Linked DNA regions of Pseudovibrio sp. M1P-2-3. The protein of the gene in region 1 binds, or shares a complex with, the protein of each later gene. Links are inferred from orthologs where the notes say so. Each region holds a gene or a part of one and is shown on either strand. Other genes may lie near its edges.

Evidence for each region.
Region 2: the proteins of P6574_RS17070 (region 1) and P6574_RS15235 are in contact, whole or in part, in a solved structure (PDB 1A0O), measured with the Escherichia coli proteins. The link is inferred for Pseudovibrio sp. M1P-2-3 from one-to-one orthologs.

The regions. Positions count from the first base shown.
Region 1 is NZ_JARRCW010000001.1:3,888,458-3,895,879, forward strand. The notes cover bases 2,852-6,138. They hold P6574_RS17070 (hybrid sensor histidine kinase/response regulator), read right to left. Parts: upstream 5,752-6,138; coding sequence 3,052-5,751; downstream 2,852-3,051. Other genes in these bases: P6574_RS17065 (chemotaxis protein CheW), read right to left, coding at 2,852-3,055; chpT (histidine phosphotransferase ChpT), read right to left, coding at 5,873-6,138. Outside these bases: P6574_RS17050 (CheR family methyltransferase), read right to left, coding at 51-923; P6574_RS17055 (protein-glutamate methylesterase/protein-glutamine glutaminase), read right to left, coding at 920-2,140; P6574_RS17060 (response regulator), read right to left, coding at 2,162-2,527; more of P6574_RS17065, read right to left, coding at 2,564-2,851; more of chpT, read right to left, coding at 6,139-6,523; P6574_RS17080 (DUF1134 domain-containing protein), read left to right, coding at 6,933-7,422. UniProt on the Escherichia coli protein: Involved in the transmission of sensory signals from the chemoreceptors to the flagellar motors. CheA is autophosphorylated; it can transfer its phosphate group to either CheB or CheY.
Region 2 is NZ_JARRCW010000001.1:3,476,507-3,483,414, reverse strand. Bases 3,764-6,536 are described here. They hold P6574_RS15235 (response regulator), read left to right. Parts: upstream 3,764-4,844; coding sequence 4,845-5,228; downstream 5,229-6,536. Other genes in these bases: P6574_RS15225 (TIGR01459 family HAD-type hydrolase), read right to left, coding at 6,091-6,536; P6574_RS15230 (protein phosphatase CheZ), read left to right, coding at 5,383-6,066; P6574_RS15240 (MaoC family dehydratase), read right to left, coding at 4,123-4,569; P6574_RS15245 (bifunctional riboflavin kinase/FAD synthetase), read right to left, coding at 3,764-4,000. Outside these bases: ileS (isoleucine--tRNA ligase), read right to left, coding at 1-2,626; more of P6574_RS15245, read right to left, coding at 3,011-3,763; more of P6574_RS15225, read right to left, coding at 6,537-6,908. UniProt on the Escherichia coli protein: Involved in the transmission of sensory signals from the chemoreceptors to the flagellar motors.

The DNA.
Region 1 (7,422 bases):
CTGCGAGGTTTTTTATTGCTCATGATGCAAGTCGCAAATCCGGCCCAGCTCTACCCTATGGCATTGAGGCGGCTGCGTACCTGTTCGATCGGCGACAAGCCGAGCTGCTTGGATTGTTTGGGCCGGTACAGCCCGCGTAAGTTGGGTACAGGCTCAAAGCAATCTGTCAGCCCCACAACGGTTTCCGCAGCTCCCAGCACCAGATAACCGTCCGCAGGCATTTGCCGTGAGATCTTTTGCAACACTTCGATTTTCGTTGCCTGATCAAAGTAGATCAGAACATTACGGCAAAAGACAATGTCGAACTCGCCGAGCCCTGCAAAGCTGTCCAGAAGGTTCATCTTCTTCCACTGCACCATGGACCGCAGCTCCGGTGCAATCTGCCACAGCTCTTCTTGCTGGGTGAAGTACTTCAAAAGCATCTGGATAGGCAGGCCGCGCTGTACTTCAAACTGGCTGTAAATGCCGGAGCGAGCTTTCTCCAGAACTTCCTTTGAAAGGTCAGTACCCACAATATCGAAGTTGAAGCCTGCGGTTCTCGCCTTCATTTCCTTGAGGGTCATGCACAAAGAATAGGGTTCTTGCCCCGTAGACGCTGCCGCGCACCAGATTCGGATACGCTTGCGTGCCTCTCTGCTTTTCAGCATGGCAGGCAGCATTTCCGCCTTGAAGTGCTCGAAAGGCGTTTTATCGCGGAAGAAGAACGACTCGTTAGTCGTCATGGCTTCCACTACATCTTCTTGCAGCTCCCGTGTACCGGGTTTACGAAGCGTGCCGATCAGTTCTGACAGGGAACTGAACTCCCGCCGTCTGACGATCGGAACGAGGCGGCTTTCCACCAGATACTGTTTTTCATCGGAGAGCACCAGACCGGAGCGGCTCATCAGAAAAGTTCTCAAAAACTCATAGTCTTGAGGGGTCATCTGACCTTCCCTCCTATAATGCTGGCAAGACGGGGACCGATTTTGTCCAACGGCAAGATTTCACTGCAACTTCCAGCCTTGACTGCCGCTCCCGGCATACCCCACACAACACTGCTTTCCTCGTCCTGCGCAATCACACTGCCACCCTTATCTGCAATAAACACGGACCCTTTGGAACCATCTGCTCCCATGCCAGTGAGAACCAATGCCAAGACACCGGAACCGAACACTTCGGCAATACTTTCAAACAGCGGGTCAACAGAGGGCCGGCAGAAATTGATGGGTGCCGTTTCATCCAGCAACACAACTGCCCGGCCGTCTTTCGCACCCACACGCATATGATAGCCACCGGGGGCTACATAGATGTGGCCAGCTTTCAACGGCTCCTCGTGTTCTCCCTCTTTGGCCGGTATTCCCACACTCTTGCCAAGATGCTCAGCCAGAATGGTCGTGAACGTCCGTGGCATATGCTGGGTTATGAGAATGGGAAGGCTTTTAACCCTTGGCCCCATGTTCTCAAGAACCGAATGCAGCGCCTGAGGTCCGCCTGTTGAACTGCCAATGGCAAGCACCTTGGGCAGAACAGGAGACATGGAACGCAGCGAATAGTTTTCATCGCCGTGCTGTGCCTTTGCCTTTTGCAAGGCAAGGCGCGGATTGAGGCGGTAGGAATTCTGAGGTGCAGCCGAGGGGCGAAGACCTGTTGTCTCCGCTCTCATGCGCCGTTGCGGCAGGCTCGAAGCCCTTAATGATGCACGCCTGAGCTTGCGTGCTCCAAGTGAGCGGACCTTTTGCAAAAGCTCGCGGCGAAAATCCAAAGAAGAGGCCGCCTGACTGGAGCTTTCCGGCTTTGCCACATAATCGGTTGCCCCCAAAGACAGCGCCCGCATGCTGACTTCTGCGTTGCGGCGGGTCAGCGTGGAGGCCATGATAACGGTGAGGCCCCTTTTCTTGGCAAGGATAAGAGGAAGAGCTGTCAGCCCGTCCATCACCGGCATTTCAATATCCAGAATGACCACATCCGGATCACTTTTTTCGATATCATCGGTTGCCAATTTGCCATTTCGATGGGTGGCAACCACCTGCATATCCGGATCTTCCTGAATCCATCTGCTGATCAATCCCCTGATGACGGCGGAATCGTCAACAATCATAACCTTGATTGAAGCATCAGCAGAGGCACCGGAATTTATCGTTTTTCTTTGTGTGCCAAGCATTACTCGTTAGCCTATTCCCACTTAAACCAGACCAACTTCCTGGAACTTGGCTTCTATAATCTCACGGTCAAAAGGTTTCATGATATATTCGTTGGCACCGGCACGAATGGCCTTGGTAATGTGGGCCACATCATTTTCCGTGGTGCAGAACACGACGATGGGATCATCGCCCCCGTCCTCTTCACGCAACTTTGTCAGGAATTCCAACCCGTCCATAACCGGCATATTCCAGTCCAGAAGAATGGCATCAGGCATACTCTCCTTGCAAAGATCCAGCGCCTTTTGACCATCTGCGGCCTCGGAGGTGGTAAAATTCAGGTCCTCGAGAATTCGTTTCGCCACTTTTCTTATGACGTTTGAATCATCAACAACAAGGCAATGTTTCATCTAGATATACTCTTACTAAGTAGGATGATGCTTCAATTAGGCGGCTTTTGGCTCGATCAACGAGGTGAGAAGTCTGTCCACATCCAACACCACCATGAGCTGGCCGGAAAGACGGTGTACACCGCCTGAAATTTCCGCCCAATGCGCATCGAGGTTGGAGGGGTTTTCTTCCATTTCCTGCTTTGCAAGACTGAGGACCTCACCTACGGAGTCAATAACGAGACCAAAGGATTCACCTTTGTACTCGATGCCAACAGCCATCATGCCTTCTTCATTGGCCAACGGTTCCAAATTCAACCGTCGGCGCATGTTGATTGCGGTCACAACACGGCCACGTAGGTTCAGGACCCCTTCCACCTCTGGCGGTGCCAAAGGCACACGGGTGACCTTTTCCGGTACAAATACGTCATGAACCTGCGCGATCGGTATACCAAACAGCTGCCCGCCAATAACCACAGTCACAAACTGCACAGTTTCGCCTGAGCCCTGCACTGTTTCACCAGCGCCTATTGCATGCCCATTACTCATGCTGCCACCTCGATTTCTCCGGTTAACACGTCTTTCAGGGAAGCAATCAGTCCCGGTCTGTCAAACTTGGCCACATAATCGTCAAAGCCCGCTTTTCTACCCTTCTCGATGGAAGACGGCGTCACAACGGCTGACAGGGCAATGATTGGAAGGTTGCGGAACCGGTTATCACGGCGCAAAGTTTCGCAAAGCTCGAAGCCGCTGATCTCCGGCATTTCGATATCGGTCACGATGGCCCCGAAGGTGGCTCCCTTCTCCAGCACTTCAAACGCGGCTGCTGCATTCTCGCATACGGTTACCTTGTAACCGGCGGCTTTAAGAACAGGGGTCAGCATGTTGCGGAAGAAGGCACTGTCATCAATGAACAGGAGATCACGGGAGGCTTCCGCCTCGTGAATTTCCTTGCGCGCAAACCAGTCATCAAACGCCAGTGGCAGGAAGTGTCCCAGATCGACAATTTCCGTTGCCTTGCCCTTGATGATGGCAGAGCCAAGAACTCCCGGCGTTTCAGAAGCCACTTCAATCTGCATCCGGTCTTCCACGATGTCCACGATTTCATCGACAACCAAGCCCATGGAGCGGCCGAGGTCGGAGAACACCAGCATGGACTGGGTGCCCTCTTCTTTGCGCTGCAATTTCTCGTCGATGTAAACAAGTGGCATGAGCGAGCCACGATACTGGACAAGATCGCGATAGTTGGAGCGTTCGATTTTCGAGACTTCGAACTCTTCCAGACGTGTAACAAGAGACAGAGGAACCGCTTTTGGTTCTGCAGTTCCGGCACGGAACAGGAGAAGCGACATTGGCGCATCCATATCCTGAGCCGTGATATCATCCTCTGCAACACTCTCTTCAACCATAGAGCTGGAGCCATGGCTGGCCATTGCGGCTGCAACGCCGTTCGGGTCGATAATCATGATCACCGCCCCGTCACCCAAAATGGTATTGCCCGAGAACATGGTCAGATTACGCAGCATGGAGGACATGGGTTTGACCACGATTTCCTCTGTATGGAACACTGCGTCCACAACCACACCAAAGGTCTGGGCACCCACCTGCATGACAACAATAAAGCCATGCTCTTCGTCAAAGTCCTCTTCGGCTTTTACGCCCAGAAGCTGAGACATGTGCACCAGTGGCAACAGCTTGTTACGCAGGCGCAAGACAGAGCGATCCTTGATCCGCTCGATTTTGTGCTCGGAATTGGACTGAACCCGCACAAGTTCCACCACAGACATTTGCGGAATGGCGAAGCGGTCGCCGCCACTCTCCACAATCAAGGTGGATACAATGGCAAGGGTCAGCGGAATCTTGATGATAAATGTAGACCCCTTGCCCTGAATGGAGCGAACATCCACAGACCCGCCGATCTGCTCCACATTGTTGCGCACAACATCCATTCCAACGCCGCGACCGGACACACTGGTGACGGACTGCGCGGTGGAGAAGCCAGCGGCAAAAATGAACTTGAAGATCTGGTGATCAGACATCTTGTCCAGTTCAGCCTCGGTGGTCAGGCCGTTGCCCAGCGCTTTTTCCTTGATCCTCTCAAGGTTCAGGCCGCGCCCGTTATCCTTGACCTCGATCAGGATATGGCCACCTTCATGATATGCGGAAAGAGTGATTGTGCCCTTGGCCGGTTTACCGGCGGCAACACGCTCATCCGGCCCTTCCAGACCGTGGTCCGCAGAGTTGCGGATCATGTGGGTGAGCGGATCCTTGATCAGCTCAAGCACTTGCCTGTCCAGCTCGGTGTCAGCGCCAATCATGTCAAGATCGATCGGCTTGTTCAGTTCCTGCGAGAGATCGCGCACAATGCGCGGCAGCTTCTGCCATGCGTTGCCAATGGGCTGCATGCGGGTTTTCATAACCCCTTCCTGCAGCTCGGCCGTCACATTGGAAAGACGCTGCAAAGGCACCTTGAATTCACTGTCCTCATGACGGCGAACGATTTCCAGAAGCTGGTTACGGGTAAGAACCAGCTCTGAAACCATTGTCATAAGGTTTTCAAGAGTCTCAACAGCAACGCGAATCGACTGGTTGGAAACGCTTTGGCCACCCTTGCCATTCGGCTTTTTCGCTTGGGCAGGGGCTGCGGCCTTCTCTGGCTCTGCTGGTGTTTGCTCTGCCGGGGCTAAAGCTGTTTCTTCTTCAGGCTCCTCTTCACTTGGCAGCTCAATTTCCACGTCAGCTTCCTGAAAGGCGCGCTCCAGCTCATCCAAGGACACTTCACCGGGACGAAGAGGTCGCTCCAGTGTTTGCACGAGAAGAGGATCTTCGTCCTCGTCAAACCCTTGATCCAGCTCTCCTCCCATTTCGGCGGAAAGAGAAAGACGCTCCAACTCACTGATCAGATCGTTGTCTGTCCCTTCAGGTTCAACACCCTCGGCCATTTCAAGATCTGTGAGAATATCTTTAATGCGGTCAATCGAATTCAAGATAAGCGAGACAGCCTCAGGCGTAACCGGCACCCCATCTCGGAATTTCCCCATAAGGGTTTCCGCAGCATGCGCAATGGCTTCCAGACGAGGCAGGCCAAGGAATCCGCAGGTTCCCTTAATGGTGTGAACCAAGCGAAAAATATTATCCAGAATACTCGCATTGTTGGGATCTTGCTCGAATTTGACCAGTTCAACATCAACAACATCGAGACTTTCATTAGTCTCAGTGAGAAACTCTCTGAGAAGATCGTCCATTCGTCACACCTGCTTACACTTAATACTTGCCCTGAATCACCAAGGACCGACTCTTGATAATTTTGACATGATTTTTAAGTGAAACAGTTAATATACATTGAAGAACTGTTAATAATGCCCACTATAAAGTCGGGATTGGATGCGCGATGCAAGTTATTTCATCAGACTTTTCGGTAAGCTCCAGCCTCAAGCCCTCTTCTTTCGCAAGCAAACGCGTATAGATAGGCTGAACTGAATGCGCATCAATCCTTTCTGGAGCATCACCGGAAAGTACACTGGAAATCACTTGTGCGACCCTTGCATTTTTCCCCTTTGCGACCAGTTTGAACATCCTTTGGCCGTTCAAACCCTCACTGGTGACCGTAATGACACCGCCCCGAGGAACGCATTGGTTAATAGTTAGCAACAGATTTAAAAGAAGTTTTACCTGATTTTTTGGCAGAAGAATCCGTTCCAGCTGCCAGTCCAGCTCCGCCTTTTCGTTTTCCATGAAACCTGCGGCAACTGCATGGGCGTCTCCCAAGTCAATTTCGGAACCAGCTGACCCTGCGGCCCCGAATGCAAGGCGGGCAAATTGCAGTTTAGCAGAGGCTTGCCGTGCCGACTTGCGGATAAGATCCATTGCAAAGTCGGCCATATCTTCGTTGCCCTCCTCATCGAGGACCTCAAGGCCATTGGTGATGGCCCCAACAGGGCTGATGATGTCGTGACACACACGACTGGCAACCAATGCAGTGAGATCCAGGGAGGAGAGTTCTTCTAAAACAGCCATTTTTGCCCCATGATACCTGTTTTAAAGGCATGTAAACGATTCATTAACCACAATGCAGGGTTACATAAGCTGGGGGCGAATGCCAAGGCCTGTTAACCAATTGTAAAGAATTTATTGGTGTGGCGAACCCCTATTGAAACCACAAAGAGATATCAGCCCACGATTCATGTCCCCCTTAATTCAGCGAGTTCCCTTGCGCACCCCCTGAGAGATCACCTGTAAATTCACAGAAAACCTCAAAATACACAGGAAACATTTGAATTTATGAGAAATAAGGGGCAAGAGCCGCATATATTACCATAAATCAGATTTAAAACTCGAATCACTTTCTAACGGGAATGGGCTCGCTCTGAAGACATTCAGTCCATTTCTACTGATTTGAGTGATAATTATTTTGAGGGTCGACATTATGAAATACAGCCCCAGACACACGACTGGATACTTGGCAGCCTTCTTGATGGTGCTGGCGATGGTTGCCACAACCGTTTCCACCGCATCTGCGCAACAGGCAACAGACCAGCGCACTTATAGCGAGAATGATATTGTAGAAGCTGGACACCACTTTTTCGGGTCCATCTCTTCCGGTTTGGCGAAAGTGGTTGAAAAGGCCGTCCAGAAATATGGCGAGCCAAACGGGTACATTCTGGGCGAAGAAGGCTCAGCTGCCTTTTTTGCAGGTGCCAGCTACGGCGAAGGCCAGTTGTTTACGCGCAATGCAGGAACCCACACAATTTTCTGGCAAGGCCCATCCATCGGCTGGGACATGGGCGGCAATGGCAGCCGTGTGATGATGCTGGTTTATAACCTGCCCAACGTGGACAGCATGTTCAAGCGCTACGTGGGAGCCAAAGGTTCTGCTTACATGGTTGGCGGCTTTGGAATGCAGGCCCTTTCCAACA
Region 2 (6,908 bases), 410 kb from region 1 along the record:
CAATTCGCTTTTCCCGGCGTTCGATTTCCAAAGCGCCTGTGATGACGCGGCGAACACTGCGAATTTTTTCCCACTTCTGGGCAAGCTCATTGTTTTTCCAGTTTTCAGGAATAACAGCAAACTGTTCCAGATGAACGGACTGGCTATCCTTGCCATTGCGATATGTCCAGCACTCTTCAGATGAGAATGGCAGGATAGGGGCGAGCCATGTGACCAAATGACGGAACAGCTGGTCAATCACATAAAGGCTTGCTTTACGTTTCACAGAAGACTGAGGGTCACAGTAAAGAGCGTCTTTTCTTACATCGAAGTAGAAAGCCGACAGCTCAACGGTCATGAAGTTGAACAAGGTGGAGAAGATTTTCCTGAAGTCGAATGAGCTGTAAGCTGCACGAACAACTTCATCCAGCTCTGACAGGCGATGCAGCATGAGCTGTTCCAGCTCAGGCATGTCTTCAAGAGCAATCTCTTCACCTTTGTAATGGCCCAGAGCTCCAAGCATGAAGCGCAAAGTATTACGCAGTTTGCGATACGCATCTACGTTAGTCTTGATAATTTCTGGCCCAATGCGCTGGTCGTCAAGGTAATCAACGGACCCAACCCATAGGCGTAGAATATCCGCACCATACTGCTTGATGATATCTTGCGGAGCTACGGTGTTGCCCAGAGACTTTGACATCTTGCGGCCATGCTCGTCCATGGTAAAGCCATGGGTTACAACAGCATCGTATGGGGCGTGGCCACGCGTGCCACAACTCTCCAAAAGGGAAGAGTGGAACCAGCCGCGGTGTTGGTCTGTACCTTCAAGGTAAAGAACGTAATCATCTCCGCCGATACCCTTACGCTTGGGAGACAGTTCTTCGCGAGTTTCCAGACAAAACGCGTGTGTTGTGCCTGAATCAAACCATACGTCGAGAATGTCATCAACTTTCTCGAAGTCTTCAGCCTTGTAGGCTTCTCCTAGGAAACGCTGTGTAGCACCGTCTTCAAACCACGCGTCGGCCCCTTCATTGGTGAAAGCTTCAACTATGCGGTCGTTGACAGCGTCGTCAATCAATACCTCTCCGCTTTCCTTATTGACGAAAATGGAGATGGGCACACCCCACGCACGCTGGCGGGAAAGAACCCAGTCAGGACGTGATTCGATCATGTTATTGATGCGGTTCTGACCGGAGGCGGGAACAAAGCGGGTTTCTGAAATTGCTTTGAGAGCTCGCCCGCGCAGTGTGTCCTTTTGAGCTTCTTGGGAAAGCTCTTTATCCATGTAGACAAACCACTGCGGAGTATTGCGGAAAATCAGTGGAGCTTTGGAGCGCCAGGAGTGCGGGTAAGAGTGTTTGATTCTAGCCCGCGCAATAAGGGAACCAACTTCATTCAGCTTTTCTATAACAGCTTTGTTGGTTGATCCGTCTTTGCCTTTACGGTCCAGAATGTATTTTCCTTCAAACAAAGGCACATGCGGGTAGTAAGCCCCGTCTTCCTGAACGGTCAAAGGCACTTGTTCCGTACCGGCCTTTTTAAAGGCTTCACGATTGTCTAGAAACATTTGGAAGTCTTCTGCACCGTGACCGGGGGCAGTGTGCACAAAACCTGTACCTGCATCCTCCGTTACATGCTCACCGGAAAGCATTGGAACGAAGAAGTCGTAGTACCCATTTGCTTCGGCTGCGCCACGGAATGGGTGAGCGCAATATTCGATTTTGGAAGGATCGACATCAGCAACCTTTTCAAAGGCATCAACACGTGCTGATTTAAAGACACTCTCGGCCAGAGCGTGTGCCAGGATAATTTCTTCTCCAACCTTTATCCAATTGTCGTCAGCTGCCTGTGTAACTTTATAGAGCCCATATCCAATGGTATTAGAGAACGAAATTGCACGGTTTGCGGGAATCGTCCAAGGAGTTGTAGTCCAGATAACGACATTCTTGCCAACAAGAGCTTCGTCGCCTGTGAGAACAGGGAACTTGACCCAAATGGCGTGGGACTCGTGATCTTCGTATTCGACTTCTGCTTCGGCAAGAGCGGTTTTTTCAACGATGGACCACATGACTGGCTTGGAACCGCGATACAGCTGGCCAGAACTGGCAAACTTCATCAGTTCTTTGGCAATGATCGCTTCACTGTCATAGTTCATAGTGAGGTATGGATTGCTCCAATCACCCTCAATGCCTAGACGCTTGAATTCTTCTTTTTGAACATCAATCCACTTGCCTGCAAAGTCACGGCACTCTCGGCGGAATTCATTGACCGGAACAGCGTCTTTATTTTTGCCTTTTTTACGGTACTGCTCTTCAATTTTCCATTCGATGGGCAGCCCATGACAATCCCAACCCGGCACATAATGGGCATTGTAGCCCTGCATCTGCATGGAGCGGTTGATGATGTCCTTCAGGACTTTGTTCAATGCATGACCAATATGGATATTACCGTTTGCATAGGGGGGGCCATCGTGAAGGATAAACTTTGGCTTACCAGCAGCCTGTTCCCGCAGCTGTTTAAAAAGGTTTTCCTCTTTCCAGCGCTCAAGGATTTTAGGCTCATTCTTAGGAAGGCCGGCCCGCATTGGAAAGTCAGTCTTTGGCAGATTGAGCGTCTCGGAGTAATCTCTGGTCGCACTCTCAGTCATAATTATATCCGGTAAGTCAGAGGCAATGTTGCCGTAAATCTAGGAATTGCAGTGCTTGAGTATAAAAAGCACGTATGAAACAGGGTTTTAGCTTTAAGGGCTAAAGCAAGGTCCCGGTCCTTCGGGGCGCACACTAAAGGGCGCCTCAGCCGAAGGCCGGGCCAATAATTCGCGCTGCCACTTTTCCAAAAGTCACTGGCGATTTGTGCCCTGCCAAGCTGCTTTGGTGCAAATAGCTGCAAGGAATGTCCACTACACAAAACATGGAGATGCTTTTAGCAGCGCTTTCACAGGGAATAAAGAGGAGTGAATGATAAACTGCAAATTTATATGCCTGCGGGTTAAAGGGCCTGGAGCTGATGTGTTTTCTTTTGGGTGGAATGCCTAGAGAGCTCTGTCCAGATCAGAAAGAGGCTGAACAGAGGCAATAATTGCCCGCGATTCAGCGCTGTCCTGATCCATTTGAGCAATAAGCGCTTCCACACTATCGAACTTTAATTCGGAGCGAATGAAGCCAAGTATGAAAACCTGTAGTTCTTTGTCGTAGAGGTCCCCAGAAAAATTAAAGAGGTGAACTTCGAGAAGAGGGGCGCCATTGTCGAATGTTGGACGGCTTCCAAAGCTGGCGACGCCGTCCTGGAGTTTTCCATCCACCATAACTCTCACAGCATAAATGCCGTATTTCAAGATACAGTTGTCAGCCAGTTTCAGATTTGCGGTGGGGTAGCCGAGGTCACGTCCACGTTTTTCTCCGTGCTGAACAGTAGCTTCCACGAAGAAACGGTAACCAAGCAAGCCGTTTGCCAACGCTATGTCGCCATCGGCTAAAGCTGTGCGTATACGGCTGGAGGAGATAACGTCTTGCCCCTCATCTTTTTCAGCGCCAACAATTGTCACATGAAAGTCGTTGGCTTTTCCAGCAGCTTTGAGGAATTTTGGTGTTCCCTTTCGCTGTCTTCCAAAATGAAAATCATAGCCAGTGATGCTTTGTGTAATGCCAAGCTTGTCAACCAAGATGTCTTCGACAAAACTTTCAGCGGACATTCCAGCAAAGTCTTTGTTGAATGGAATTTGAATAACACCGTCGAGGCCTGCTGCCTGTAATATTTCGGCTTTTGCATGAGCGGGTGTTAAGCGAAAGACAGGTGCATCTGGTTTGAAAAATGTCCGAGGATGAGGTTCGAATGTCATTGCCAGAGCTGGAACACCTTGCTTTTTCGCCTCTTGCAAGGTGAGATCAAGAACTGCTCTATGGCCTCGGTGTACGCCATCAAAATTTCCTATGGCTACAACTCCTCCGCGCAGATGCTCTGGCACCGCGGAAAGATCTGTTAGAACAGTAAAAGGTTTGGCCTGCGCTGGGTTCTCATTCATAAACTACGTGTTCCAGTTTCCTGATCCGACTGCTGTCTCCGAGTAAAAAGACGAAGTCTATACAACATATCTGTTGCAAAGTGGCAAAGTGTAAATCAGTGGGGTGAGCCGATATCAAAGTTTTAAACAGGGACGTCCAGCTCGCTACGTGTTGGAACTTTTACAATAGCCTCGCCTTTAAGGACGATTTTATCATCGACAGAACATGTGCATTTAAGCAGGGCTCGGCATTTTTCTGGGATAAGCTCCCCGACTTCGACGCGAACCAGAACATCATCACCAATAAAAACTGGGGCCATAAATTTAAGAGTTTGGGATAGATATATAGCGCCAGGACCCGGCAGGCGTGTTCCCAAAACTGCAGAGATCAGACTAGCGGTGTAAAGGCCGTGAGCTATACGGCTTTTAAAGGGTGTTTTTGCAGCAAAATGCTCGGAGAGGTGAATAGGGTTTCTGTCGCCCGATATTTCAGCAAAGCCGACAATATCTTGGGAACTAACAGATTTTTTTAGCTCCTCCACCATGCCCACTTTTAGGTCTTCAAATGATAAAGCGCGTAGCGTAAGCATTCCCAATTCCTATTTACTAGAGACAAATAGTTGTAATTCTAGGACTGTCAATCTATCAAATAAATGGGGTAAAAGACAATTGAACCCTTAGCCTAGCTGATAAAGTTGGTAAAATTAACCTAACATTCAATCATAGATGTTAATTTTGCTATATGTGTGGGGTCAGGTGAGCTGCAACTGATTCTCTTTACGAGAGTTTCTATCACCCTTTAAGACCAGTCGTTTTGCCTTAAGAGCTCTGTAATATGGGCTCCAGTGGAAGTATGGAGTATTACATGGCCGTTGATCTTCAGATGCCTATTTTGGTTGTCGATGATTATAAGACCATGATTCGAATCATTCGTAACTTGTTGAAGCAACTTGGCTTTAACGATATCGATGATGCGGCAGATGGACAAGAAGCCTTCGAAAAAATGAAGCAGCGCCGCTATGGGCTGGTTATTTCGGATTGGAACATGGAGCCTGTGACAGGCTATGAACTTTTGAAACAAGTTCGCCAGGAACCAGCGCTTTGTAAAACACCGTTCATCATGGTGACCGCTGAATCAAAAACTGAAAATGTGATCGCAGCGAAAAAAGCTGGCGTTAACAATTACATTGTGAAGCCATTTAACGCTCAAACCCTAAAAGGGAAAATTGAGGCGGTTTTCGCGAGTTAAAACTCTCCCCCAATCGAGGATCGTATACAGTTTAATTAGGGCACAGCCGTGCCCTACAGGCTTTGAGGGGGAGGGGGCTGTCTTGAGGATTTAGTCTTCAAGAAGGGTGCTAGACCTCTGTATTCACCTAAAAAGTCGCTTGATGGAATGCAAAATGGCGATTGTTGAAAATTTGGACGTTAAAAGCGTTATCGAGTTTCTTGAGGAAAACAAGACTCGTACAACAGAAATTACACTCAATGATGTGATGCGTCTGGCTGAAGTGATGGCTGGGTCTATGACTGACGCGGTTATACAAGTGCAGCCTAATTTTACCGAAGAGCTTATGGCTATCGGTGCCGAAATTGCGCGCATGAAAAGTGAGATTGCCAAGCTGCGCGTCGCAGAAATGAAAAGCAATCGTATTCCAGAGGCAGGCCGAGAGCTTGATGCAATTGTTTCTGCTACCGAGGAGGCGACAAACTCTATTATGGAGGCAGCAGAAGCTATTATGGCTGCTGACCCTGAAGAGAGCGAAGCTTATGTGGATACTGTAAATGCGCAGGTTATGGAGATTTTTCAGGCTTGTGCGTTTCAAGATATTACCGGTCAGCGCATTTCCCGTGTTGTACGCACTTTGAACTTTATCGATGAGAGAGTATCGACTTTCATTGAACATTTACGATTGAGTCAAGAAGTAAATGCGAGTGATGAAGTGGAAGAATCCGAGGAGGAAAAGCGCGCACGCGAGCTTATTCTGCACGGTCCCCAGCATGTTGGAGAAGGTGTCTCGCAAGGAGATATTGATGCGTTAATGGGATCCTCGGATCAAGCCGACATTGATAAGCTTTTTGGCTAAGCGACAAATGCAGGAAACGGTGCCTTACCAGTGAAGGCGCCGCATTACAGATTGAACTTCCAGGCCTTCCTGCTCCAATCTGATATGGAGCGACGGCATGAAATCCTTCTCTTCCACTTGCCATTCACTTGCATGAATTCCTCCACTTAGGAAGAGAGTTCCCAAACCTTTGGCATTGGCACCTTTGATATCGGTGAATAGCCCGTCCCCAATTGCCAAAATCCTGTTGGTAGGAAGCTTGGTATTGCTTAGGTTCTCAAGTTGCCTGAGTGCACTTTGATAAATTGGAGGATTGGGCTTCCCAGTCGTGAGAACTTGCCCGCCCATTTCATTGTAAAGCCGGGCTAAAGACCCCGCACACCAAACCAATTTGTCTCCATGTTCTGAAACAATATCGGGGTTTGCGCAAATCATGGTCAAGCCTAAGGAGATATACTCCGCAAATTGCTGTCGGTAGTGTTCTGGATTTTCATTTTCACGGTCCCTCAGCCCCGTACAAACTATCAAATCAGCTTGGTTGGCATCAGTGGAATTACATTCAATCTTTTCAAAGAAATTCTGATGACGGTGTGGTCCGATGTGAAAAATATTTGGAACATCTTTTTGGGAAAGTAGATCGCGGACAGTATCGCCGGATGTGATGATGGCGTCATATGCTTCTGTTGGTATTCCAAGCGAAGCAAGATGATGCGCGATTTGTTGTGCGCTACGCGGTGAATTTGTGATTAAGACGACGGGATTACCAAAGTTTTTCCGGTAATTGCAAAGGGCGTGGGCTGCATTGGGTATCGCTTGTTTTCCGTTATGAAGAACGCCCCAGACATCGCAAAGGATCCCTTGAA